DNA from 4 places in the Citricoccus sp. NPDC055426 genome. Region 2 is predicted to be linked to each of the others. Evidence: riboswitches for the same ligand, from Rfam matches in the RefSeq annotation. Region 2 holds a riboswitch; each other region holds the start of a gene.
What was found. Region 2 has a riboswitch for S-adenosylmethionine ahead of AB0K08_RS01415 (LLM class flavin-dependent oxidoreductase). Riboswitches for the same ligand answer to the same signal wherever they lie in the genome.

Region 1: it holds a riboswitch for S-adenosylmethionine, as region 2 does, so the genes downstream of both, AB0K08_RS01930 (MFS transporter) here and AB0K08_RS01415 (LLM class flavin-dependent oxidoreductase) in region 2, are expected to answer to the same signal.
Region 3: it holds a riboswitch for S-adenosylmethionine, as region 2 does, so the genes downstream of both, AB0K08_RS02540 (flavin reductase family protein) here and AB0K08_RS01415 (LLM class flavin-dependent oxidoreductase) in region 2, are expected to answer to the same signal.
Region 4: it holds a riboswitch for S-adenosylmethionine, as region 2 does, so the genes downstream of both, AB0K08_RS06195 (acyl-CoA dehydrogenase) here and AB0K08_RS01415 (LLM class flavin-dependent oxidoreductase) in region 2, are expected to answer to the same signal.

Annotation. Positions count from the first base shown of each region.
Region 1 covers NZ_JBFARZ010000001.1:415,818-421,482, reverse strand. The annotation lists gene AB0K08_RS01970 (hypothetical protein) at 1-118, opposite strand, end outside; gene AB0K08_RS01965 (Ltp family lipoprotein) at 347-1,105, shown strand; gene AB0K08_RS01960 (hypothetical protein) at 1,255-1,518, shown strand; gene AB0K08_RS01955 (DUF4287 domain-containing protein) at 1,610-1,900, shown strand; gene AB0K08_RS01950 (hypothetical protein) at 1,931-2,578, shown strand; gene AB0K08_RS01945 (MarR family transcriptional regulator) at 2,623-3,060, shown strand; gene AB0K08_RS01940 (organic hydroperoxide resistance protein) at 3,099-3,521, shown strand; gene AB0K08_RS01935 (glutathione peroxidase) at 3,521-4,012, shown strand; SAM riboswitch class IV at 4,160-4,276, shown strand; gene AB0K08_RS01930 (MFS transporter) at 4,297-5,665, shown strand, end outside.
Region 2 covers NZ_JBFARZ010000001.1:301,865-307,529, forward strand. The annotation lists gene AB0K08_RS01400 (acyl-CoA dehydrogenase family protein) at 1-847, shown strand, start outside; gene AB0K08_RS01405 (sigma-70 family RNA polymerase sigma factor) at 959-1,555, shown strand; gene AB0K08_RS01410 (anti-sigma factor) at 1,552-2,370, shown strand; SAM riboswitch class I at 2,427-2,518, shown strand; gene AB0K08_RS01415 (LLM class flavin-dependent oxidoreductase) at 2,580-3,983, shown strand; gene AB0K08_RS01420 (YtxH domain-containing protein) at 4,132-4,611, opposite strand; gene AB0K08_RS01425 (winged helix DNA-binding domain-containing protein) at 4,795-5,665, shown strand, end outside.
Region 3 covers NZ_JBFARZ010000001.1:553,325-558,989, forward strand. The annotation lists gene AB0K08_RS02515 (MFS transporter) at 1-666, shown strand, start outside; gene AB0K08_RS02520 (hypothetical protein) at 709-1,020, opposite strand; gene AB0K08_RS02525 (Ig-like domain-containing protein) at 1,092-2,339, opposite strand; gene AB0K08_RS02530 (aldo/keto reductase family protein) at 2,474-3,478, opposite strand; gene AB0K08_RS02535 (RNA-binding S4 domain-containing protein) at 3,488-3,877, opposite strand; gene AB0K08_RS02540 (flavin reductase family protein) at 3,910-4,467, opposite strand; SAM riboswitch class IV at 4,541-4,660, opposite strand; gene hisD (histidinol dehydrogenase) at 4,734-5,665, opposite strand, start outside.
Region 4 covers NZ_JBFARZ010000003.1:84,960-90,624, reverse strand. The annotation lists gene AB0K08_RS06210 (ABC transporter substrate-binding protein) at 1-409, shown strand, start outside; gene AB0K08_RS06205 (queuosine precursor transporter) at 517-1,203, shown strand; gene AB0K08_RS06200 (MmcQ/YjbR family DNA-binding protein) at 1,315-1,782, shown strand; SAM riboswitch class IV at 1,942-2,056, shown strand; gene AB0K08_RS06195 (acyl-CoA dehydrogenase) at 2,119-3,504, shown strand; gene AB0K08_RS06190 (acyl-CoA dehydrogenase family protein) at 3,501-4,811, shown strand; gene AB0K08_RS06185 (LLM class flavin-dependent oxidoreductase) at 4,884-5,665, shown strand, end outside.

The sequences.
Region 1 (5,665 bases), 110 kb from region 2:
CCCTGCGTCCCCTGGCCCTGGTCCGGGTGTCGTTCGCATCCGTTCCCTTCAGGATCTGCAGTGCCTCGGTCAACAGCTCTTTCACCGTGCGGTCCCCCCCACCATTGCGTTCGTTCATTCACGGTAGCCGAGCTGAAAGCGGAACGTGACCGGCCGACGTCGTGCGTTAGCGCCCTTATCTTGTCCGCCGCTGTCCGTACTGTCCGAATCATGATCGATCCCGCCACCCGGCGGGGCATTCCCATCGGTCATCGTTCCGGTACCGCCGGATCGTCGGCTCCGGGGTGACCGCCTCAGTGCCGTTCACCGTCTATCGCTTCCCCGCGATCCTCATGAAGGACACACCATGACCAAGAACCCGTCATCACCCACCCCGTACCAGCAGGACCAGCTCTTCAGCGGCGCCCCGAACCCCCACGGGAAGGCGGCAGCCAAGGCGGCACGCCCCTGGTTCAAGAAGAAGCGCTTCCTCATCCCGGGAGGATTCCTCGCGCTCTTCATCGTCGCCGGACTCGCGGGCGGCGGCGGGGAGGACACGGCACCGGTGACCGCTACCTCCACCCAGTCGGCCTCACCCTCCGCCACCGAGGAGGTCCAGCTCACCGAGGCCACCCCCTCAGCGGACGATGCGGCCTCGCAGGAAGCCGAGGAGTCTGCACGGGCCGAGGCAGAGGCCTCCGAGAAGGCCGAAGAAGAGGCGCAGGCGGCCGCGGAGGCTGAAGCGGCCCAGAAGGCCGAGGAAGAGGCGAAGGCAGAGGAGGAGGCTCGCGCCGCCGAGGAAGCCGCTGCAGAAGCTGAGGCCGAAGCCGAGCGCGGCACGCTGAGCCAGCAGAACGCGCTGCGGTCGGCCGAGGACTACCTCGACTACACGGCCTTCTCTCGGACCGGGCTCATCGGCCAACTGGAGTTCGAGGGGTACTCCACCGCTGACGCAACCTGGGCCGTGGACCGCGTGGAGGTCGACTGGAACGAGCAGGCAGCCAAGTCCGCCGAGGACTACCTGGACTACACATCCTTCTCCAAGCAGGGCCTGATCGACCAGCTGGTCTTCGAAGGCTACTCGCAGGAGCAGGCCCAGTATGGTGTGGGCCAGACGGGGCTGTAGCTCCCCCCGGCGACCACCCTGCCGGGCCCTCTGACCACGGGACCGGCAGGGCCGGCGTCGTCCCCGCCCATCACCGCCGCGGCCGCGGCACCCTCACATCTACTCCCCGACACCCACCCACCGCTTCAGAGAACGGACGTGCGTCAACCATGGCAGGAGACAACGTCGGCAGCTGGTTCGCCGTCGGCACCATCGGATCCATCATCACGGCAGGCGCGGCCTCCGCCGTGCCCTGGTACATGGGGATAGACGGCATCGGGCTCAACTTCATCGTGGCCCTGTGCGTCGCGTCCGGGATCTTCGCCCTCGTGGCACTGATCGCCTTCGCCGGGTTCCTCAACCTGGTGGTGAGGTACCTGCGGGAGATCAGTGACCAGACGTACACGGAGCGCTCGAGGCCAGCTGGCCGGTGACGGAGAACAACACACCCTGACGAACGGCTCCGCGATGGAACACAATGGTGCCCACCGCGTTGCCGACACCCGGCCGACCCCAGGAGCACCCATGTCCTTCCAGGCCTACCTCGACACCATCGAGGACAAGACCGGACTCACCCCACGCCAATTGCTCGAGATCGCCCAGGGCAAGGGGTATGGCGATCCCTCGGTGAAGGCCGGTGAGATCCTCGACTGGCTCAAGGCCGACTACGGGCTCGGGCGCGGCCACGGCATGGCCCTGGTGCACGTCATCAAGAAGGGCCCGCAGATCGACGCGAAGCATGTCGGGTCCACGGGCTCCCACCGGGACGAGTCGGACGTGCTCTGGCTGGATGGCCAGTCCAGCAGACCCGCGTGATCACACCGGCCCCCGCCCGAAAGCCGTCCGTTGAGTAATCGAGGCACGCGCCTGAGGTTCACCGGCCACATCGCCGGCGCCGGGACCGCCGGCGGGATGCGACTGGTGCTCGGATGCTGGACGGCGTCCCCGCACGGGATGTTCGCGGACGTCATGATCCAGCGCCCGGACGGGCACCGCATCCTGCTGGCCCCTGATCAGTGGGTCGCCGAGTTCGTCTCCGCGACCTACACTTTCGACGAGGTGCAGCAGGTGCCGGTCAGCATCCAGAGGTCCGACGCCGGCGCTGCCGCCGGCTCCCGCTGGCACGTCACCGCCGGACCGCTGGACTGGTACTTCGAGGTGGGGCGGCGCCACGCCCTGGGGCATCTGCTGCGGGCGGTGCCCGGCCCGGTGGGAACATCTCTGACCATGGCCAGGATCACCGACCGGGTGGCCGGGGTGGTGATGCCGGGGGTGCGGACCCTGGGCACCGCTGGCAACGACCGCACCGAGTGGTATGCCGCCCGGGACCTGCACCGCCTCGCCGCCTCTCGTGCGACGTGGGATGGGGAGGACCTGGGGGCCCTGGCGGACCTGGATCCCCCGGCGGACTTCGGATTCAGCTCCACCCCGCGGTTTCCCAGCCTGACCACGTTGACGAGCACCGTGCGGATCCGCCCGGAAGCCTCGGGCTGAAGATTTCCATTGCGCACAACTGAATTGTGCGCAATACTTTCTGCATGAGCGGCACCGATACTGCACCCACGCTGCAGCTGGAGAAACAGGTCTGCTTCGCCCTGTATTCGGCGGCCCGCGCGGCACAGCAGGCCTACCGCCCGTTGCTGGACGAGCTGGGACTGACCTACCCGCAGTACCTGGTGCTGTTGGTGCTCTGGGAGCAGGATGGACCGTCCGTCTCTGAGCTCGGCGCGCGCCTGCACCTGGACAGCGGCACGCTCTCGCCGCTGCTGCGCCGCCTGGACACCCACGGGTTCATCACCCGCCGGCGCCAGGAAGCGGACTCCCGCCGCGTGACCGTCCACCTGACCGAGGCGGGCGACGCCCTCCGCGAGCGCGCGGTGGACGTCCAGCGTTGCCTGCTGGACGCCGTCGGGCTCTCCGGCCCCGAGCTGCTGGCGCTGCGGGACCTCTCCCGGCGCTTCGTGAGCGCCGGCTGACCAACTCACAGCACCACCCCGACCCGAAGGAGACCACCATGCAGACCATCTACACCGCCGAGGCCCTGGCCACCGGAGGCGGCCGCGACGGCCGCACCCAGACCGCGGACGGCACCATCAGCCTGGACCTGGCTGTCCCGCAGGAGATGGGCGGCTCCGGTGACGGCGCCAACCCCGAGCAGCTCTTCGCCGCCGGCTTCGCGGCCTGCTTCCACTCCGCCCTGCAGATGGTGGCCCGCAAGGCCAAGGCAGACCTGGGCGAGTCCAGCGTGGGTGCCCGCGTGGGCATCGGTCCCAACGACGCCGGCGGCTTCGGCCTCGAGGTCACCCTCGAGGTGGTGGTGCCGAACCTGTCGGCCGAGCAGGCCCAGGAGCTCGCCGACCAGGCCCACCAGGTGTGCCCGTATTCCAACGCCACCCGCGGCAACATCGATGTCCACGTGAACGTGGTGCAGGACTGATGCCCACGCTGTACGATTTCGCCGCCCCCACCGTGGCCGGCCAGGAGCAGCCGCTCGCCGACTACGCCGGACAGGTGGCCGTGGTGGTCAACACCGCCAGCAAGTGCGGCCTGACGCCCCAGTACGAGGGCCTGCAGGAGCTCTACGCCGAGTACCAGGACCGGGGTCTGGTGGTGCTGGGCTTCCCCTGCAACCAGTTCGCGAACCAGGAACCCGGCACGGACGCCGAGGCCAGCGAGTTCTGCCAGCTGAACTACGGGGTCGACTTCCCCATGTTCGCCAAGGTGGACGTCAACGGCTCCGGCTCCCACCCCCTATTCGGCTGGCTGCGCAAGGAGACCTCCGGGCTGCTCGGCGGGGCCATCAAGTGGAACTTCACCAAGTTCCTCATCGGCCGGGACGGGCGGGTCATCGAGCGTTTCGCGCCAGCCACCGGACCGGAGAAGATGCGCAGCGCGATCGAGGCGGCCCTGGAGGCGCCGGCGGGCTGAGGTCCTGGAGAACCTGGCAGGCCACCCTGCGTCTCACGGCGTCATCTCCGTCCCCTGCACCCGGGTGATCGGCTCAAACACCGCCAGGATGACGGACCAAGACCGCCGGCATGCCCCGGGCCCGCCCCGCCGATAGCGTCGGCGGCGAATCACGAGTGCCACACACAGCGAACCCTGGTTCCGTGGCCGGCAACCCTCCGCACGTGTGGGGTGCCCCAGGTGAGGATTCGGCCCGCAGCCCACTGGTGCGGGCAAGACGCGAGCCAAGGTAGGGAAGACAGGCCATGAGCACGTCCACACTGAGAATCGACTCCGAGGCATCCGTGGTCCACGGCCTGGACATCGGCCGCACCCGGCCGGCCATGAAGTGGGTGTGGATCCTCGGCCTGGGTGGGGTGTTCTTCGAGGCCTACGCCGGTGCGGCCCTCGCCTCCGGTCTCGATCCGCTGACCCGCGAGTTGGGCCTGAGCCCCGTCCAGGTCTCCCTGGTGACGAGCACCTACATGTTCGTGGCGATCTTCGTCTGCCCCTTCGCCGGAGGCCTGGCGGACAAGTTCGGGCGGCTGAACATCCTCCTGGCAGCCAAGGCCTTCGCCCTGGTCGCCATGGTGATCGGACTGTCCGCGGGCAGCTTTGAGATCCTCATCCTCTCCCGCGTGCTCGCCGGCGTGGCCTGGGCCATGGACTTCGGAGCGCTGCTGACCTATATCTCCGAGTTCCTGCCGGCACGGCACCAGAGCAAGCTCAACCGCTGGCAGGGCATGTGGTATGTGGCCACCACCACCAACCTGCTCTTCACCTTCGGCATCTACCACCTCGGGGTCGGCACCTCGATCTGGCGCTGGTTGCTGGGCAGCTGCGCCGTCGTCGCACTGGCGCTCCTCGTCTCCCAGCGGGCCGTGCTGGTGGAGTCCCCGCGGTGGCTGGCCTCCAAGGGCCGGTACGCCCAGGCCGCCGCCGCCCTGCAGCGGATGTACGAGTTCCCCGGCGCCGAGGTCACCGCCGCCCCGGACAGCGCGGCGACCGAGACGACCCAGCACGACGCCGGCCGGCTGGCCACGCTGTTCCGCCCGCCCTACCTGCGGCGCACCATCCTGGCCAACGTCGCCTGGGTCGCGGAAGCCTGCCAGTACTACGCAATCGGCTGGTACCTACCGATCATCGCCCTGACCCTGTTCGGAGAGAGCTTCGCGGGAGCCACGCTCGGGGCCGCGGCGTTCAACGTCCTGGGCATCGTCGGTGGTTTCGCCGCAGCCGGGCTGGCGTCCCGGTTACGCATCCGCGGTGCCGTCCAGCTCGGCTTCGCCGCCTGCGCGGTGATCCTCGTCGTCTTCGGGCTCACGCTCGAGTCCGCTCCCCTGGCGGTGGCCATCCTGCTGCCGTCCTTGTTTATCCTCTTCCACTCAGGCCTGGCGGCCCCGGGCGGTGCGGCCCTGTCCGCACTGGCGTATCCGAGCCACCTCCGCGGACTGGGCATGGGCGTCTCCACCACCTTCTGCAACATCGGCGCGGCCGCGGGCCTGTTCCTGTTCCCGCTGCTGCAGGCCTGGTTGGGTACCTCCGGCGCGATCGTCGCCATGGCCGCCGTGCCGTTCGTCGGTTTCCTCACCGCCACCCTCATCAAGTGGGACCCGGACCGGCTCAAGAGCCCTT
Region 2 (5,665 bases):
CAAGTACTACACGACCGGCAGCATCTTCTCCACGTGGGCCCTGGCCACGGCCCGGCTGGACCCGGGCCTCTCCCGCTCCCACCGCCGCCGGCACAAAGGGTTCGCGCTCGCCGTGGTGCGCGTGCGCCAGCCGCGGGTCACCGTCAAGGACGACTGGGACGGCTTCGGCCAGCGGCTCACCGGGACCGGGACCATGGAATTCTCCGGGGCCGGCGTCGAGGATCTGCTGGTGGTCCCCCCGGAGGACGGGGCGGTGCCGCTGCACCACGAGTCCACGCTGATGGCCCTGCTCGCCGGGATCGGCCGGGCCGCGCTGCGGGACGGGGTGGCCCAGACCCGGCTGCGCCGGCGCTCACCGAACACCGGCGGGGGCCTGACCCCGCGCGATGACGACCAACTGCTGGGAATCGTCGGCGAGCTGTCCGCGCAGCAGGCGGCCGTCGAGGAACTCGTGCGCGCCGCCGGGCGGGACCTGGACGCCGCCCTCGCGCTCGCGGCCATGGCACCGGACGGTGCGCTGGAAGGCGCCGGGGCCGGGGTCGGGCATCAGGCGGAGGAGCACGACGGCGGCGCGGCGGCCGAGGCGATGCACCGCGCCGCCCTGACGGCGCACCGGGCGCATGTGATGGTGCCGCGGCTGGTGCTGGACACCTGCACCCGCATCTTCGACACGCTGGGCGCCTCCGCGACCAGCACGGACCTGCGGCTGGACCGGCACTGGCGCAACGCCCGGACCGTCGCGAGCCATGACCCGGCGGCCTTCATGGCCCGGATGGTCGGCGACTGGGAGGTCAACGGGACCCGCCCCGTGCCCTACCTGTCCACGGGGGCCGCCGGAACCGGGTGAGGTCCCTCACCGGACCCATCCGCGGGCCCCACGGCTCCGAACACCGGATATCCCGCCGGACCAGGCGCGGGGCGGACACAGACGGGAGGCAGCGCCGCTTAGGCTGGGGAGATGACGAGCGAGGCAGGGCCCACCGCCGGGCAACGCGGGCCCCGAGAACGGGACCGCCACCTCAAGGGCCTGCTGCAGCGCAGCGCCGCCGGGGACCAGGAGGCCTTCGCCGCGTTCTACGACGACGTGGCACCGGTGGCCTACGGGCTGGCCCGCAAGGTGGTGCGGGACGCCGACCTGGCCGCGGATGTCACCCAGGAGGCGCTCGTGGACGTGTGGCGCTCCGCGGACCGCTTCGACGCGGCTCGCGGTTCGGTGATCGGCTGGGTCTGCTCCATCACCCACCGGCGGGCGGTGGACCTGATCCGCTCCACCCAGTCCAGCCGGGACCGCGAGCAGCGGGCCGGGGCCGCCGCGTTCGACCGCGCCCATGACGACGCGGCCGAACGCCTCGAGGCGGTGGAGGACCGGGACCGCGTGAACGAGTGCCTCGGCACGCTGACCGAGCTGGAGTACGAGGCCGTGACCGCGGCCTACTACGGCGGCCAGACCTACCGGGAGGTCGCCGAACGCCTGGGGGCCAAGCTGGCCACCGTGAAATCCCGGATGCGCAGCGCGCTGCAACGACTACAGGACTGTTTGGGGGTGGGGGCATGACACACCGCGATGGACTCGAGGGCGGGTTCGACGGCGGCCCGGACGACGCGCTTCTCGCCGCCTGGGCGCTGGACGCCGTGGACGGCCAGGAACGCCGAGACCTCGAACGGCGGCTGGAGGCCGACCCGGGACTGCGGGACCGCGCCGATGCCCTGAACGGCACGGTCGCCCGGCTGGCCGCCAGCACGCCGGCCGAGCCCCCGGCCGGGTTGCGTGACCGCGTCCTGGGTGCCGTGGCCGGCACCGAAGTGGACGGCACCCAAGTGGACGGCATCGGACAGGACGCGCAGCAGGGCTCCGGACCCGAGCGCTCCCGTCCCGCCGACCTGGACCGGCACCGCGCCCAGCGCCGGCCCGACCGGAACCGCTGGTGGGTGACGGTGGCCTCGGCGGCCGCGGCCGCCGTCGTCGCCGTGGGCCTGTTGGTGACCCAGCCCTGGGCCGAGGCCCCCGGGATCTCCGAGGGCGAGCAGGTGACCGCCCTCGAGCAGGTCCTGCAGGTGGACGGGGCGCAGCGCCTCGAGTCGGACGTGGCCGGGGGCGGTGCGGCGGAGGTCGCCATGGCGCCCAACGGTGAGGCCGTGCTGGCCGTCCGGGACCTGCCGGACCCCGCCGAGGGGCACGACTACCAGCTGTGGACCATCCAGGGCGAGGAGCCGCCCCAGCCGGCGGGCCTGCTGCAGGTCCAGGACGGCCGCGCGCTGGTCCGGATGCAGCAGGTCCCCGCGGGCGCCGCGATGGCCGTGACCGTGGAGCCGGACGGCGGATCCGAGGCCCCGACCACCGAGCCGATCGTGGTCCTCGCCGCCGGGTGACTCCTCGTGACCCGGCGGGTGGTCCCGCGGCCTCCGGGTGTGGTGGAATCTACGGGTAACCATCCAGAGCGGCTGAGAGATCTGGCTCCACGACGCCGCAGCAACCACCGGGAGACCGGACAGGTGCTACCGCCAGAACCGATGGAAGGAGCATCATCGTGTCTGTCCCCACCCCTGAACCCGCAGCCTCCGCCCGCCTCCCCGAGGGCGTGCCCACCACCTCCGCCGGCCGGCGGGAGATCCTCTTCAACGCCTTCGACATGAACTGCGTGGCCCACCAGTCCCCGGGACTGTGGCGCCACCCGGAGGACCACGCCCGCGACTACAACACGCTGGGCTACTGGACCGGGCTGGCCCAGACCCTGGAGAAGGGCCTCTTCGACGGACTGTTCATCGCGGACGTCCTCGGCCCCTATGACGTCTACGGATCCTCCGACGAGGCCACCCTGAAGGCCGGCACCCAGGTCCCGGTCAACGACCCGCTGCTCGTGGTCCCGCCCATGGCCGCCGTCACGAAGAACCTGACCTTCGGCGTCACCGCCGGCACCGCCTACGAGCACCCCTACCCGTTCGCCCGCCGCCTGGCCACCCTGGACCACCTGACCGAGGGCCGGGTGGGCTGGAACGTGGTCACCGGCTACCTGCCCTCCGCCGCCATCAACATGGGCCAGCAGGACCAGATGGAGCACGACGAGCGGTACAACCACGCCGACGAGTACCTCGACGTGGTCTACAAGCTGCTCGAGGGCTCCTGGGAGGACGACGCGGTGCAGTACGACAAGGAGTCCGGCGTCTTCATCGACCCGGCCAAGGTGCACCGGATCGAGCACGAGGGCAGGTACTTCAAGACCCCGGGCATCGCCTTCACCGAGCCCAGCCCGCAGCGCACCCCGGTGATCTACCAGGCCGGGGCCTCCACCCGCGGCCGCGCCTTCGCCGGCAAGCACGCCGAGGCCGTGTTCATCAACTCGCCCACGGACGATCTGATCCGGGGCACCACCGCGAAGATCCGGACGTCCCTGGTCGAGGCCGGCCGTGACCCCTATGACGTCCGCGTGATGTCCATGCAGACGATCGTCACGGGTGCCACCGACGAGGAGGCCCGCGCCAAGTACGAGGAGCTCTCGAAGTACATCGACGTGGAGGGCGGGCTGGTGCTGATGTCCGGCTGGATGGGCATCAACCTGGCCGAGTTCGAGCTCGACGAGCCGATCGGTGACGTCCAGTCCAACGCCATCCAGTCCGCCGTGGAGACCTTCAAGAAGGCCTCCGGGGACGACTCGATCGAGTGGACCGTGCGCAAGCTGGCCGAGTGGTGCGGCGTGGGCGGCTTCGGCCCGGTCATCGTCGGCTCCGGGGAGACTGTGGCGCGCGAACTCGCCCGGATCCAGGACGAGACGGACGTGGACGGCTTCAACCTCGCCTACCACATCACCCCGGGCACCTTCGAGGACATCGTGGAGTTCGTGGTCCCGGAGCTGCAGAAGCTCGGCCGCTACAAGACCGAGTACACCGAGGGCACTATGCGCCACAAGCTCTTCGGCCAGGGCGACCACCTGCCGCAGAACCACTACGGCTCCCGGTTCGCCCTGCGGAACCGCGCGAACGCCTGACCCCTCCGGGCGCAAAGTGACCCGACCCCCGTCGAAGTGACACGGTCAGGTCACTTTGCGCCTGTCGGCGGCGGGAACGCAAGAACCCCGGCCCCCTGAACGGGGGCCGGGGTTCTTGCGTGGTGGACCGTGGTCGGTCGGGTCCGGATCAGTAGCGGTCGGGCCCGCCGCCCTCGGTCTCGAGGGACTGGGACGGATCCGAGAGGACGTCGCCGTTCGAGGACTTCGCGGTGGCCTTGCCGCTCGAGGTGTCAGAGTCGGCATGCTTGCCGGTCGACTTCTCCGCGGCGCTTGAGGCCTTGTCCGCCAGCCCCTGGGTCGCGTCGGCACCCTTCTGGGTGGCCGTGTGGACGGCGGCGTTGGCCTGGTCCGCCTTCTCCGCCAGCTTCGGGGCCTTGTCCTTCACGGCCTCCGTGGCCTTGTCGGCCAGCCCGGCGGCCCGGTCTGCCACCCCGGGGGCCTGCTCCTTGACGGTGGAGGTGGCGCGCTGGACCTGCTCCTGCGTCTTCGGGTCATTCCAGAAGCTCTGTGCGTTCTTGGCGAACTTGTCCAGGTTCTGCCGGCCTTCGCGGCTGCCCAGCAGGTAACCGAGGGCCGCGCCGATGCCGAGGGTGATCAATCGCTTCATGGTGTCTCCTTTGTGGCGTCGTCCCGGGGCGGGATCCACCGCGCGGGTACGCCCCCGAGTCTTCACTCTGTGCGGGCCGCGGTCAATCTGTACCCAGTGCAGTCTCGGGGCATTCCTAGCGGTTTTTCAGGATCCTCCGGCGGCGGCCGCCCGTGGCACACTGTCCCCAGCGAAGGAGGCATCATGCCCGCACTCACCCCGGAGGTCGTGGCCCGGATGCGCCTGCTCGCCCAGGGACTGGTCGAGCCCTGGCCCACCCCCGCGGAGGCCGCTCGGTCCCTGACCTGCACGCAGGGCCAGGACCATCCCGGGTCCACCGTCTCCCTGGCGCTGCGTTCCGGCTCCGATGGGCCCGGCGGTACCGCCGGCGGCACGAACAGGGGCACGACGGCGGCCGTCCGGCAGGCGTATGACGCCGGCCTCCTCGTCCGGTCCTGGCCGATGCGCGGCACGTTGTTCGTGGTGGCGTCCGAGGACCTCGGGTGGATCCTGGACCTCACCGCCCCGAAGATGCTCGCCGCCACGGGCCGTCGGCGCGGAGAACTCGGCCTGGACCAGGCCACGCTGAGCGCCGCAGAGACCATCGCCGTCCGGGAGCTCGCCGGCACCGGGCTGACTCGCACGGGGTTGCTGGAGGCCTGGACGCGGGGCGGGATCCCGGTGGAGTCCGGCCGCGGCTACCACCTGATCTTCTACCTGGCCCTGACCGGGGTGCTGTGCTTCGGACCCACCGAGGGCAAGCAGCAGCGGATCGTGCTGGTTCAGGAATGGATCGGTGCCCGCGCCCCCACCGCAGCTGCCCGGCCCGCGCGCACCCGGGACGAGGCGCTGCGCGAGCTGCTGCTGCGCTATCTGCGATCCCACGGGCCGGCCACCCTCGAGGACTTCTGCTGGTGGTCCAAGCTGGGCAAGACCCAGGCCCGCGCCGCCCTGCGCGAGATCCTTGGTGAGGCGCCGGACCAGCTGGAGGGGGCCGACGTCGGCGGCCGGGAGCACTGGATGGCCGCCGGACTGCCGGACCGCTATGCGGACCGGGCCCGGGCCACCGCCGCAC
Region 3 (5,665 bases), 250 kb from region 2:
GCACCGGAGGTCGGCGCCGGGCCGGGCGGCGAGACGGCCGCAGCCGGGGCCGGGCCGGCGTCGGGCTCCGGTGCGGGTGCGGAGAAGCCGACCATGCTGCGGATCTGGCGCGTGCCGGGGATCCCCTCCCACATGATGGCCTCCCTGGCCCTGCTGGCGGTGCTGGACATCCTGACGGCCTTCCTGCCGCTCGTCGGCGAATCCGCTGGGGTGGCGCCGGTCTGGGTGGGTGTCCTGCTGGCGGTGCGCGGCGGGGCCTCGTTCGTGTCCCGCATCGTGCTGCCGTGGATGTCCCGGAGGTGGTCCCGTCACTCGCTGGTGCTGGTGTCCCTGCTGGCCACCGCGGTGGCGGTGGGGTTCGTGCCGCCGGTGCTCGAGGCGTGGGGCGCCTCCTGGTTCGCGCTGACCCTGATGGCCGTGGGCGGCTTCGCCCTCGGGATCGGCCAGCCGCTGACCATGTCTCTTGTCTCCCAGGCCGTGCCGGTCGCGTGGCGCGGCCCGGCGCTGGCGGTCCGCCTGGTCGGCAACCGCGTGGGGCAGGTCGTGATGCCCGTGGTGGCCGGACTCGTGGCGGCACCCCTCGGTCCCGCCGGCGGCATCTGGTGCGCCTGCCTCATCCTGGCGGCCTCCGGCACCGAACGGCTGGTGTCCGGGCGCCGGACCTAGCCGGACTGGCCGGACCCAGCTGTATCGGCCGGAGCGGGCGGTTCAGCGGCCGCCGTCGTCGCTGTCCGGGTCCTCGTCGTCCTCGAGGCCGTCCCATTCCGAGTCCTCGTCCAGGATGTCCTCGCCGTCGACCGCTTCGGGCCTGCCCTCCTGGTAATCCGGGATGCCGTTGTTGTCCTCGTCCCCGTCCAGCAGGAACGTGTCCCGGCGCAACGGGTCTATGGCGTCCAGGGTGTCCGGGTCATCGGAGGAGCCGACGTCCGTGGTGCCGTCCCGGCCGTCGGCCGGCTGCTCCAGGTCGTTCTCCGGTTCCTCGATGAATTGCTGTTCCAGTTCGTCCTCGTACCGGCTCAACCTGAACCTCCTCGATGTCGGGCGGCCCACGGGCGGGCGGTCCGTCCCAGCGACCGCATCGTCCGGCCAGCCTAGTGCCGGCGGCCCGCGCGGGGTAGGGCGGCTGCGGCGAGGCCGATGAGCACCAGCATCAGGACCCCCATGCCGGCGAACAGCCAGATGGAGGACCCGGTGACCGCAGTGGCCCGTTCCGGGGCCGCCACCGGGGTGCTGCCGCCGTCCGCATCCTGCGGGGCCGTACCGTCCTGCTCGCCGGCACCACCCTCCGGGAAGCTCCCGCCGCCGGGGCGTGAGGCCATCCCGGCGGAGATGCCCTGGATGAGGGTGCGGGCGTCCTCGACGGCCTGCAGCGAACACGAGACCGTGGTCTCCCGGGGCAGGTCGCCCAGGCGCTGGGCCGTGGTGGAGGTCTCGGGCGCGGTCCCGGAGGGGGCGTTCCCCTCCGGCGACGCCGGGCCGCTGCCCGGCCCGCCTCCGGATCCGGAGGCGCTGGCGCCCGGGGTGCCGGGGACCGACTCGGAGCCGCCGTGACCGTTGGCGCCGTTGCTGTCTCCGTCACCGCCGCCGGCGCCACCGGCTCCGTTGTCACCACCGTTGCCACCGCTGCCGCCGCCGGGCGGCGTCTGCGGGGGAGCGGTGGAGGACGGGGCCGGCGTCGGCTCAGCGGAGGGGGCGGGCCCGGAGGTCGGCTCCTGGCTGGGAGCCGGGGTGGTGCTGGTGGGCGAGGGGGCCGGCGTCGTGGGATCTGGCGTCGGCGGGTCCGTGGGCGTGGGCGCCGGCGGGGTGGTGGGGCCGGGGCTGGTGGGGGCCGGTGTGGGGGTGGGCGTGGGGTCCGGCTGTGCCTCCACCCGGATCGACAGGTCACAGACGGCCGTCCCGCCCTGACCGTCGTCTGCGGTGACGGCGATGAAGTCCTGGCCGGAGAAACTCGGCGGAGCCGTATAGGTCAGGGTGTGGCCCGTGATCGAGGTCTCGGCCCCCCAGGAGGAGCCCGCCGCCGTCAGGGTGACCCGGTCGCCGTCGGGATCCGAGACCTGGAAGCCGATCAACTCCGGGGTACCGGCCTGGACGAGGACCCCGGGGCACTGGAGGAACTCGGGCGGGGCGTTGCCGCTGGGGCTCGGGGAGGGAGAGGGGGCCACGGGTTGCGTGGGGGAGGGAGATTCGCTGGGGCTGGGCGGGGTGCTCGCCACGGCCGGGCCGGCCAGGCCGGTCAGCAGGACCAGGACCCCAGAGGCCACGGCCAAACGACGGCCGAGGTCCGCGCGGGCATGGTGCGGGTGGGAAAGGTCAGCAGCGTGCCCTGCCTTGGTGGTCATGCTCAGCCCCCCTGATGGCGCTTGACCCCGTGTTGCCCGCTCCGTCCAGCGGAACGGGCAACACCGGCTATCTGTGATCATACCGTGATGTTGCAGGATGTCCAGATCACGGCTTGATCACAATGCGGGGCTGGTCAGGCGGCGCGCTCCTCCGGGACGGAGACCAGGGTGGGGTCGTCCGTGACGATGTGCCCGATGGCGGCGTCGACGGCCCCCAGGGTGGCGTCATCCAGGGTGAGGTCCAGGGCCTTCACGTTCTCGGCGATCTGCTCCGGCCGGGAGGCTCCCACGATGGCACCGGCGACGTTCGGGTGGGCGAGGACCCACGCGATGGCGAGCTGGCCCATGGTGGCGCCGAGCCCCTCGGCGATGGGGCGCAGCTTCTGCACGGCGGTGAGCACGTCATCGGACATCCGGTGGGCCATGGTGCGGGCGCCGCCCTCGGTGTCCGCGCCCCTGGAGCCCTCCGGGGGCTGCTGGCCGGGCAGGTACTTGCCGGTGAGGATGCCGCCGGCCATGGGGGACCAGACGATCTGGGAGAGTCCGAGGTCCTCGCACGCCGGGATGACCTCGGGTTCGATGACCCGCCACAGCATGGAGTACTGCGGCTGGCTCGAGATGAGCTGGAAGCCCAGCTGGGAGGCCATGGCGTGGGCTTCCCGGATCTTGTCCGCCGGCCACTCGGAGACCCCGATGTACAGGGCCTTGCCGGCGCGGACGACGTCCGCGAAGGCCTGCATGGTCTCCTCCAGGGGCGTCTCCACGTCATAGCGGTGGGCCTGGTAGAGGTCCACGTAGTCCATCTTCAGCCGCTGCAGGGAGCCGTTGATGGACTCCATGATGTGCTTGCGGGAGAGCCCGGTGTCATTGTGGCCCCTGGGACCGGTGGGCCAGTAGACCTTGGTGAAGACCTCGAGGGACTCGCGGCGCTGACCCTGCAGGGCCTCGCCGAGGACGGACTCGGCCTTGGTGTTCGCGTAGACATCCGCCGTGTCGAAGCTCGTGATGCCCTGGTCCAGGGCCTCCTTCACGCAGGCGTGCGCCGTCTCGTTCTCGACCTGGGAGCCGTGGGTGAGCCAATTGCCGTAGATGATCTCGGAGATCTTGAGTCCGCTGTTGCCGAGGTATCGAAATTTCATGGATTCACCCTAGTCGGACTCGGTGCGCCGCCGGAGCTGGTCCAGCTGCCGGCGCTCCCGCTTGGTCGGGCGTCCGGCCCCGCGGTCCCGGCGCGGCACGGCCATCAGCTCCCGGGGCACGGGCTCGGGGGAGTGGTCGATGTAGTGGCGGACGGCCTCCGGGGCGCCGACGCGTTTGGCCAGCAGACCGGTGACCTCGAGGATGCGCTCCCGGCCGGGCTGGCGCAGCCGGATGGTGTCCCCGGGGCGCACCGCCTGTGAGGCCTTGGTGGGCTGCCCGTTCAGCCGGACGTGCCCGGCCCGGCAGGCGGCGGTGGCCGCCGAGCGTGTCTTGTACATGCGCACGCCCCAGAGCCAGGCGTCCAGGCGGACCTGGGCGGGGGCGCTGGGCTGTGGCATGCCTGTGGAGTCTACCGGGGCTACTGGTCCGGCTACTGGTTGCCCTCCGCGGTGCGCAGGTTGCGGAACGCGGAGCGGTGGAACACGATCGGCTCGTGCTCGGAGGAGTGGTCATGCACGCCGTGGACCTCGAGCAGGACCATGGTGTGGTCACCGGCCGGCAGCTCGGCGTAGACGGTGGTGTCCAGCCACAGGGCGGCACCGTTCAGGAGCAGGGCGCCGTGGTCCGTGGCGCGGACGTCCAGCCCGGCGAAGCGGTCGCCCTCCTTGGAGGCCAGCTGGCGGCACACACTGGTCTGGCCCTCGCCGAGGATGGAGATCCCGATGCGTTCCGCCTGCTTCAGCCGCGGCCAGGTCCGGGAGGTGTTCTGCACCGCGACCGACACCAGGGCCGGCTCGAGGGAGACCCCGACGGTGAACGACGAGGCCACGAGCCCCTCCTTGACACCGTGGGCCACGCCGGCCAGGGCCGCCACGCCGGAGGGGAAGTGGGAGAAGGCGGCGCGCAGGGTCTCGGTGGACAGCTCGCGGTCGAGGTCACGGTCCAGGGCGGCGGTCGGGTGCAGTTCGTGGGTAGCCAGAGCGGTCATGTTCGGTCCTCCGTTCGACGGCGGATCTGCCCCGCGGCGCCCGCGGAGAGTACTCCGAACGGCACCGGCAGAAACGCGGTACTTGCCTGCCGGCGCATCCGGTAGGCCGAATCCTCACCTGGAGCACCCCACTACTGCGTGAAGAGGGTTGCCGTCCCGCAAGCCAGGGCTGTAACAGCGGGAACTCGTGATTCTGTGTCCAGAGTAACGAGGCCCGGCTGGGACGGTCAAAGGTTTTTCCGAACTGTGAACCCCCGTGACCTGCTTCAGCGGAAGCGGAGGGAGACGGCCTCGCCGTGGGCGGGCAGGCCCTCCGCCGTGGACAGGGCGGAGATGTTGGCGTCCAGGTCCTTCAGGCCGGTCTCCGTGTAGCGGATCAGCTGCTGCAGGCGCAGGAAGCTCACGGTGTTCAGCCCGGAGGAGTACCGGGCGGAGCCGCCGGTGGGGAGCACGTGGTTGGAGCCGGAGGAGTAGTCGCCCAGCGGCACCGGGGAGTACGGGCCCACGAACACGGCGCCGGCGTTGCTCACCCGGCGGGCCGTGGCCAGCGCGTCCACGGTGTGCACCTCGAGGTGCTCGGCGGCATAGGCGTCCGCCACGGCCAGCGCCTCGTCCAGGGTGTCCACCAGCAGGATCCCGGACTGGGGGCCGCCCAGGGCCTGGCGGATCTGCTCCTCGTGGAAGGAGCCGGGCACCTGTGCCTCGACCTGCTCCGCCACGTCCCGGGCCAGCTCGGGGGAGGTGGTGATCAGCACGGAGCCGGCCATCGGATCGTGCTCCGCCTGGCTGATCAGGTCCGCGGCCACCCAGCGGGCGTCGGCCGTGCCGTCGGCCAGGACCGCGATCTCGGTGGGCCCGGCCTCGGCGTCGATGCCGATGGTCCCGAGCAGGGCGCGCTTGGCGGCCGCCACGAAGATGTTGCCCGGCCCCGTGACCATGTCCACGGGGGCACACAGCCGCGCGCCGGCGTCGTCCGCCACGCCGTAGGCGAACATGGCCACCGCCTGGGCGCCGCCCGCGGCGTAGACCTCGTCCACGCCGAGCAGGGCGCAGGCGGCCAGGATCACGGGGTGCGGCAGGCCGCCGAAGTCCTTCTGCGGCGGGGACGCGACGGCCAGGGAGGGCACCCCCGCGGCCTGGGCCGGGACCACGTTCATCACCACGGAGGAGGGGTAGACGGCGCGGCCGCCGGGCACGT
Region 4 (5,665 bases), on a different contig from region 2:
GGAGCAGGGCAACACGGACGCGATCTGGATCCCGGAGCCCTTCCTGAGCAAGGCACTGGAGGACCCGGCGAACGAGCTGCTCGGCTACTCGTTCCGCGACTCCATCGAGGGCATGCCCACCATGGTCACCTTCACCTCCGGTACCTTCGCCGAGGAGAACCCCGAGACGGTCGAACAGTTCCAGGCGGCCATCACGGAGGCACTCGCTGCCACGGACGAGAACAACGATGAGGCGAAGAAGCTGCTGCCCGAGTTCATGAACCTGCCCGAGGACGCCGCCATGGCCCTCAAGCTGGACCAGCTCGGTGGCGAGATCCGCGAAGACCAGCTCCACGCGATGGGCCAGCTCGCCGTCAAGTACGACTTCATCGACGCCGAGCCCGATCTGGACGCCATGATCATCCAGTAGGACGGTGCGGCCCCGCCGGCAAGCTGCGGATATGGAAGAATAAGGGGTCGTCCGGACGCAACCTGGGGCAGCAGGATCGCGTCCATCCCGCAGCGCATCGTCCAAGGATTTCCGTGAACACCACCGCCCCTGCCCCCTCCGCCGCCCGCTTCGCCCCCACCGGCACCGGGCTGTACGCGATCTTCACCGCCGTCATGGCCGTGGTGCTCATCCTGTCCAACCTCGGGGCCTCGAAGGGCGTCATGTTCGGGCCGATCGTCACCGACGGCGGCTTCTTCCTCTTCCCGCTCGCCTACATCGTGGGGGACGTGGTCTCCGAGGTCTACGGCTTCAAGGCCTCCCGCCGGGCCATCGTGACCACCTTCGCGCTCTCGGTCTTCGCGGCGGTCTGCTTCTGGGTCATCATCGGGCTGCCCGGTGCCGAGTGGTACGACGGCCAGGACGCGCTCGTGCGCACCCTGGCCCCCGTGCCGCTGATCGTGCTGGCCTCCCTGCTGGGCTTCCTGGTCGGGCAGCTGGCCAACTCCTGGCTCATGGTCCGGATGAAGCGGCGCTCCGGTGAACGCCTGCTCTTCGGCCGGCTCGCAGCCTCCACCCTGGTGGGCGAGTTTCTGGACACGCTCGTCTTCTGCTCCATCGCCGCCGGCGTCATCGGCATCACCGACGTCCCGACCTTCCTCAACTACGTGCTCGTGGGCTTCGTCTTCAAGTCCGTGGTGGAGATCGTGCTCTCCCCGGTGACCATGTGGGTCATCGGCCGGGTCAAGAGGGCCGAACCCGCCTACTCCGCCTGACCCCCTGGGCGCACAGTGACCTCACCCCCACCGACGTGACGCGGTCTGGTCACCCCGTGCCCCGGGAACAGGGGCTTTCATCGGACGCCGCGGGCCGTGACACTGATGCGCATGGCCCACCCAAAGATGTACGACGACGGCGACCTCCACTTCCAGCGCGTCCGCGCCGTGGCGCTGGACCTCCCCGAGGCGCAGATGAAGGTCTCCCACGGTCGGCCGGCGTTCTTCACCACCACGGTCTTCGCGTACTACGGGACCTCGGTGAAGGCGGCGGCCGCAGGGGGCGACACCCCGCTGCCACCCGGCGGCCGCCGGAGCGGGGACTGGGAGGGCTACCTGCAGTATCCCCGCGCCCTGGTCATCAAGCCCGAGGGCTCCGACCTCGACTTCCTGGAGCAGGATCCCCGCGCCTTCCGCCCGGCCTACCTGGGCGCGAGCGGGTGGTTCGCCATCGACCTCTCGGCCCTCGACCCGGGCGCCGATGATGACGACGAAGGCTGGGCCGAGGTCGCCGAATGGCTGGAGGCCAGCTACCGGCTGACCGCCCCGGCCCGCTGCGTGAGGGCGCTCGACGCCTGAACGCTGGGCCTGATCGGGCCCGTCATCCCCCGTCACACAGGAGCGGTTGGGGCCGCTCCGGCCCCGACGTGGCGGATCGGGGCCGGAAGATGACGGCGCAGAACGGTTCATGACGACATGGTTGGCAGGCCCGGACCGCCTCCCTAGTGTTGACCTCGGAATCACGAGATCCGGTGCGAAGCCCTGGCTGGCCGGACGGCAACCCTCTCACCGTAGTGGGGTGCTCCAGGTGATGATTCGGCCCCCGGGGACCGCCGCGGGGCAAGTACGGCATCACCGCAACCGCATGCCCCGCATCGCGCGTCTCCGGTGTGCCATGGATGACAGGGACCACCCATGCCGGACAGCACTCAAACCAACACCACCACCACCCCCGACGCCGGCCCCGCCGGCCAGTTGCCCACGTTCGAGGACCTGCGCGCGGCCACCGCCGCCTCCGGACCGACGGACGCCCAGCTCACCGCACATTTCGCCCCGGTCTTCGCGGCCGTCGCCGCGGGCACCGCCCAGCGCGAGCTGGACCACGAGCTGGCGTTCGCGGCCATCGAGTACCTGCGCGGCGCGGGCTTCACTCGGGTCCGCCTGGGCCGGCAGTACGGAGGCATCGGGGCAAGCCTGCCCCAGCTGGCCGAGCTGCTGGTGGACCTGGCCGCCGCGGACCCCAACCTGCCGCAGGCCCTGCACGGGCACTTCATGTTCACCGAGCAGCACGAGAACGAGTCCCAGGGCGCGGTCTCCGAGTGGTGGCTGGCCGAGGTGGCAGCGGGCCGGATCTTCGGCAACGCCCTGGTGGAGCTGCCGCCGTCCGCCGGCCAGCGCCCCGTGCACTGGATCGACGCGGACCCGGACACCGTGCAGGCGGCCGCCGCCACCGGCACCACCGAGGTGGCCCGGCTCACCGGGGACAAGTTCTACTCCACCGGGGCGGTCTTCGCCGACTACCTGCTGGTCTCGGCCATTAAGCCCGGTTTCGAGGAGGACGGCCCGGTGTTCGCGATCATCGACGCCCGGGATCCCGGCGTGCAGCGGATCGACGACTGGAACGGCTTCGGCCAGCGGCTCACCGCCTCCGGCACCACGACGCTGGACCATGTCCCCGTGCAGGCCCAGCGCACCCAGGAGTTCAACGTGCCCACCGGGGTCCTGGCGTACACGGTGCTGTGGCTTGTGCTGACGGCCACCCAGGCCGGGATCGGGACCACCGCCCTGGGCGAGATCACCGCCTTCGTGAGGGGCCGGCGTCGTACCTATGACCACGCCGCGGCGGAGACACCGGCGGAGGACCCGCTGGTGCACCAGGTCATCGGCGCGGTCTCCGCCAAGGTCGCCGCCGCCCGGCAGATCGTCCGTGGCGCCGCGGCCGTGGTGGAGGAGTCCTACGTCCAGGTCCGCGGCCACATCGACCTGGAGGACCCGGTGGTCGTGCAGGCCCACACCCGGGCCAACATCACCCTGTCCGAGGCCTCGCTCGTGGTGTCCGAGCTGATCCTGGACGCCACGAACCTGATCTTCGAGACCGGCGGCGCCTCCGCCACCGACGCCTCGAGACAGCTGCACCAGCACTGGCTCAACGCCCGCACCGTCGCCAGCCACACCCCGCTGATCTATCGCACCCAGGCGATCGGCGCCTACCGCCTCCACGGGACCGTCCCGCCGTTCCACTCCACCGCCCGCAACTCGGCCCCGGCCGCAACCCCTTCCGCCACCACCCCAGGAGCATGATGACTGCCACCACCCTGTCCACCCCGTCCACCCCGCCCACCGCGTCCAGCCTGACTTCCCGTCCAGGCCAGGCCTCCGAGGCCTACCGGACCGCCCGGGAACGCCTCACCCCGGTGTTCGCCGAGATCGCGGCCAGCGCCGCCCAGCGGGAGGCCGACCGGCACATCGACCGCGGCGCCGTCCGGGCCCTCGCCGAGGCCGGGTTCACCTCCCTGCGGGTCCCGGTGGAGTACGGGGGGTCCGGGCTGACCTTCGCCGAGCAGGCGCCGCTGATCCTCGAGCTGGCCGCGGCGGACTCCAACCTCGTCCAGGCGCTGCGGGCGCACCTGATCAACCAGGAGAACGTGCTGGGCCACCCGGATGAGGCCCTGCGCCAGCGGTGGCTGCGCCGCCTCGGTGAGGGGGCCGTCGTCGGCAACGCCGTGACGGAGATCAACAACGCGGTGGGCCAGGGGACCACCACCCTGGTCCAGGACGTGGCCGGGACCTGGCGGCTCAACGGCACCAAGTACTACTCGACCGGCACGCTGTACGCGGACTGGATCATCGTGGCCGCGGTGGACGCGGCGGGCGAGGAGATCGCCGCCACGGTGCCCGTGGACGCGGCGGGGGTCACCCTGCTGGACGATTGGGACGGCTTCGGCCAGCAGCTGACCGCCTCGGGGACCACGGTGTTCGCGGACACCCCGGTGGCGGCCGAGGAGGTCTACGCCGGCGGCCTGGATGACGGCACCCGCGTGGCCACCGGGCAGGCCAGCTGGCAGTTCCTGCACCTGGCGGCGCTGACGGGCATCGCCGAGGCGATCGTGAGGGACGGCGCAGCATACGTGGCCGGCCGCCGTCGTTCCTTCAGCCACGGTGCCGCCGAGCTGCCGCGCGAGGACGCCCAGGTGCTCCAGGTTGTGGGCGAGCTCTCCGCCGCCGCCTTCGGGGCACGGGCCGCGTTCGACTCCGTGGTCACCGCCCTCGGCGGCATCCTCGAGCGCGAGGCCGCGCTGACGGACGGCGGGCAGCTGCCGGAGCAGGACGTGGACGAGCTGTACGTCCGCGTCTACCAGGCCCAGCAGGTCATCGCGAAGACCGTGCTGGCCGCCGCCACCCAGCTCTTCGAGGTGGGCGGGGCCACCGCCCTGAGCCAGACGAAGCGGTTGGACCGGCACTGGCGCAACGCTCGCGTGCTGGCCAACCACAACCCGCTGATCTACCGGGCCCGGCTGCTCGGCGACTGGGAGGTCAACGGCACCGGCCCCGAGCGCTCCTACCGCGTCGGCTCCGCCCCGGCCACGCCAACCCCGGGCGCAAAGTGACCCCACCCCCACCGGAGTGACGTGGTCTCGTCACTCCGTGCCCAACCCCTCACGAACCCTCAGGAGAACCCCATGAGCACACCCCTGCACTTCAACGCCTTCGTCATGAACACCACGAGCCACATCCACCACGGCCAGTGGCGCCGCCCTGACGCCGGCCAGACCGAGTTCACGGACGTCAACACGTGGATCAACCTCGCCCGGACCCTCGAGGCCGCCAAGTTCGACGCCATGTTCTTCGCCGACGTGGTGGGCCACTACGGGGACGCGGACGCCGACTACTCCGTCTACGTCAACGAGGGACTGCAGATCCCCTCCAACGACCCCACCGTGCTGCTCGGGGCGCTCGCCGTGAGCACCGAGCACATCGGACTGGCCACCACCTCGAACGTGTTCCAGTCCCACCCGTTCCAGTTCGCCCGCCAGCTGTCCACGCTGGACCACATCTCCGGCGGCCGGATCGCCTGGAACATTGTGACCGGCACCCAGGACAACGGCTCACGCAACTTCGGCCTGCCCCGGCTGACCGATCACGCCGAGCGCTACGCCTGGGCCGAGGAGTACGTGGACGTCACCTACAAGCTCTGGGAGGGGTCCTGGGACGAGGGCGCCGTGGTCAAGGACCGGGACGGATCCCGGTACTCGAACCCGGCGAAGGTCCACAAGATCCATCACGTCGGTGAGCGGTACACCGTGGAGGGCCCGCACCTTCCCTCCCCGTCCCCGCAGCGCACCCCGCTGCTGTACCAGGCCGGCTCCTCGGCCTCGGGGCGGGACTTCGCCGCCCGCAATGCAGAGGCCGTGTTCATCATCGCGGCGAGCCCGGAGATCGCCCGGCAGCAGATCGAGGACAC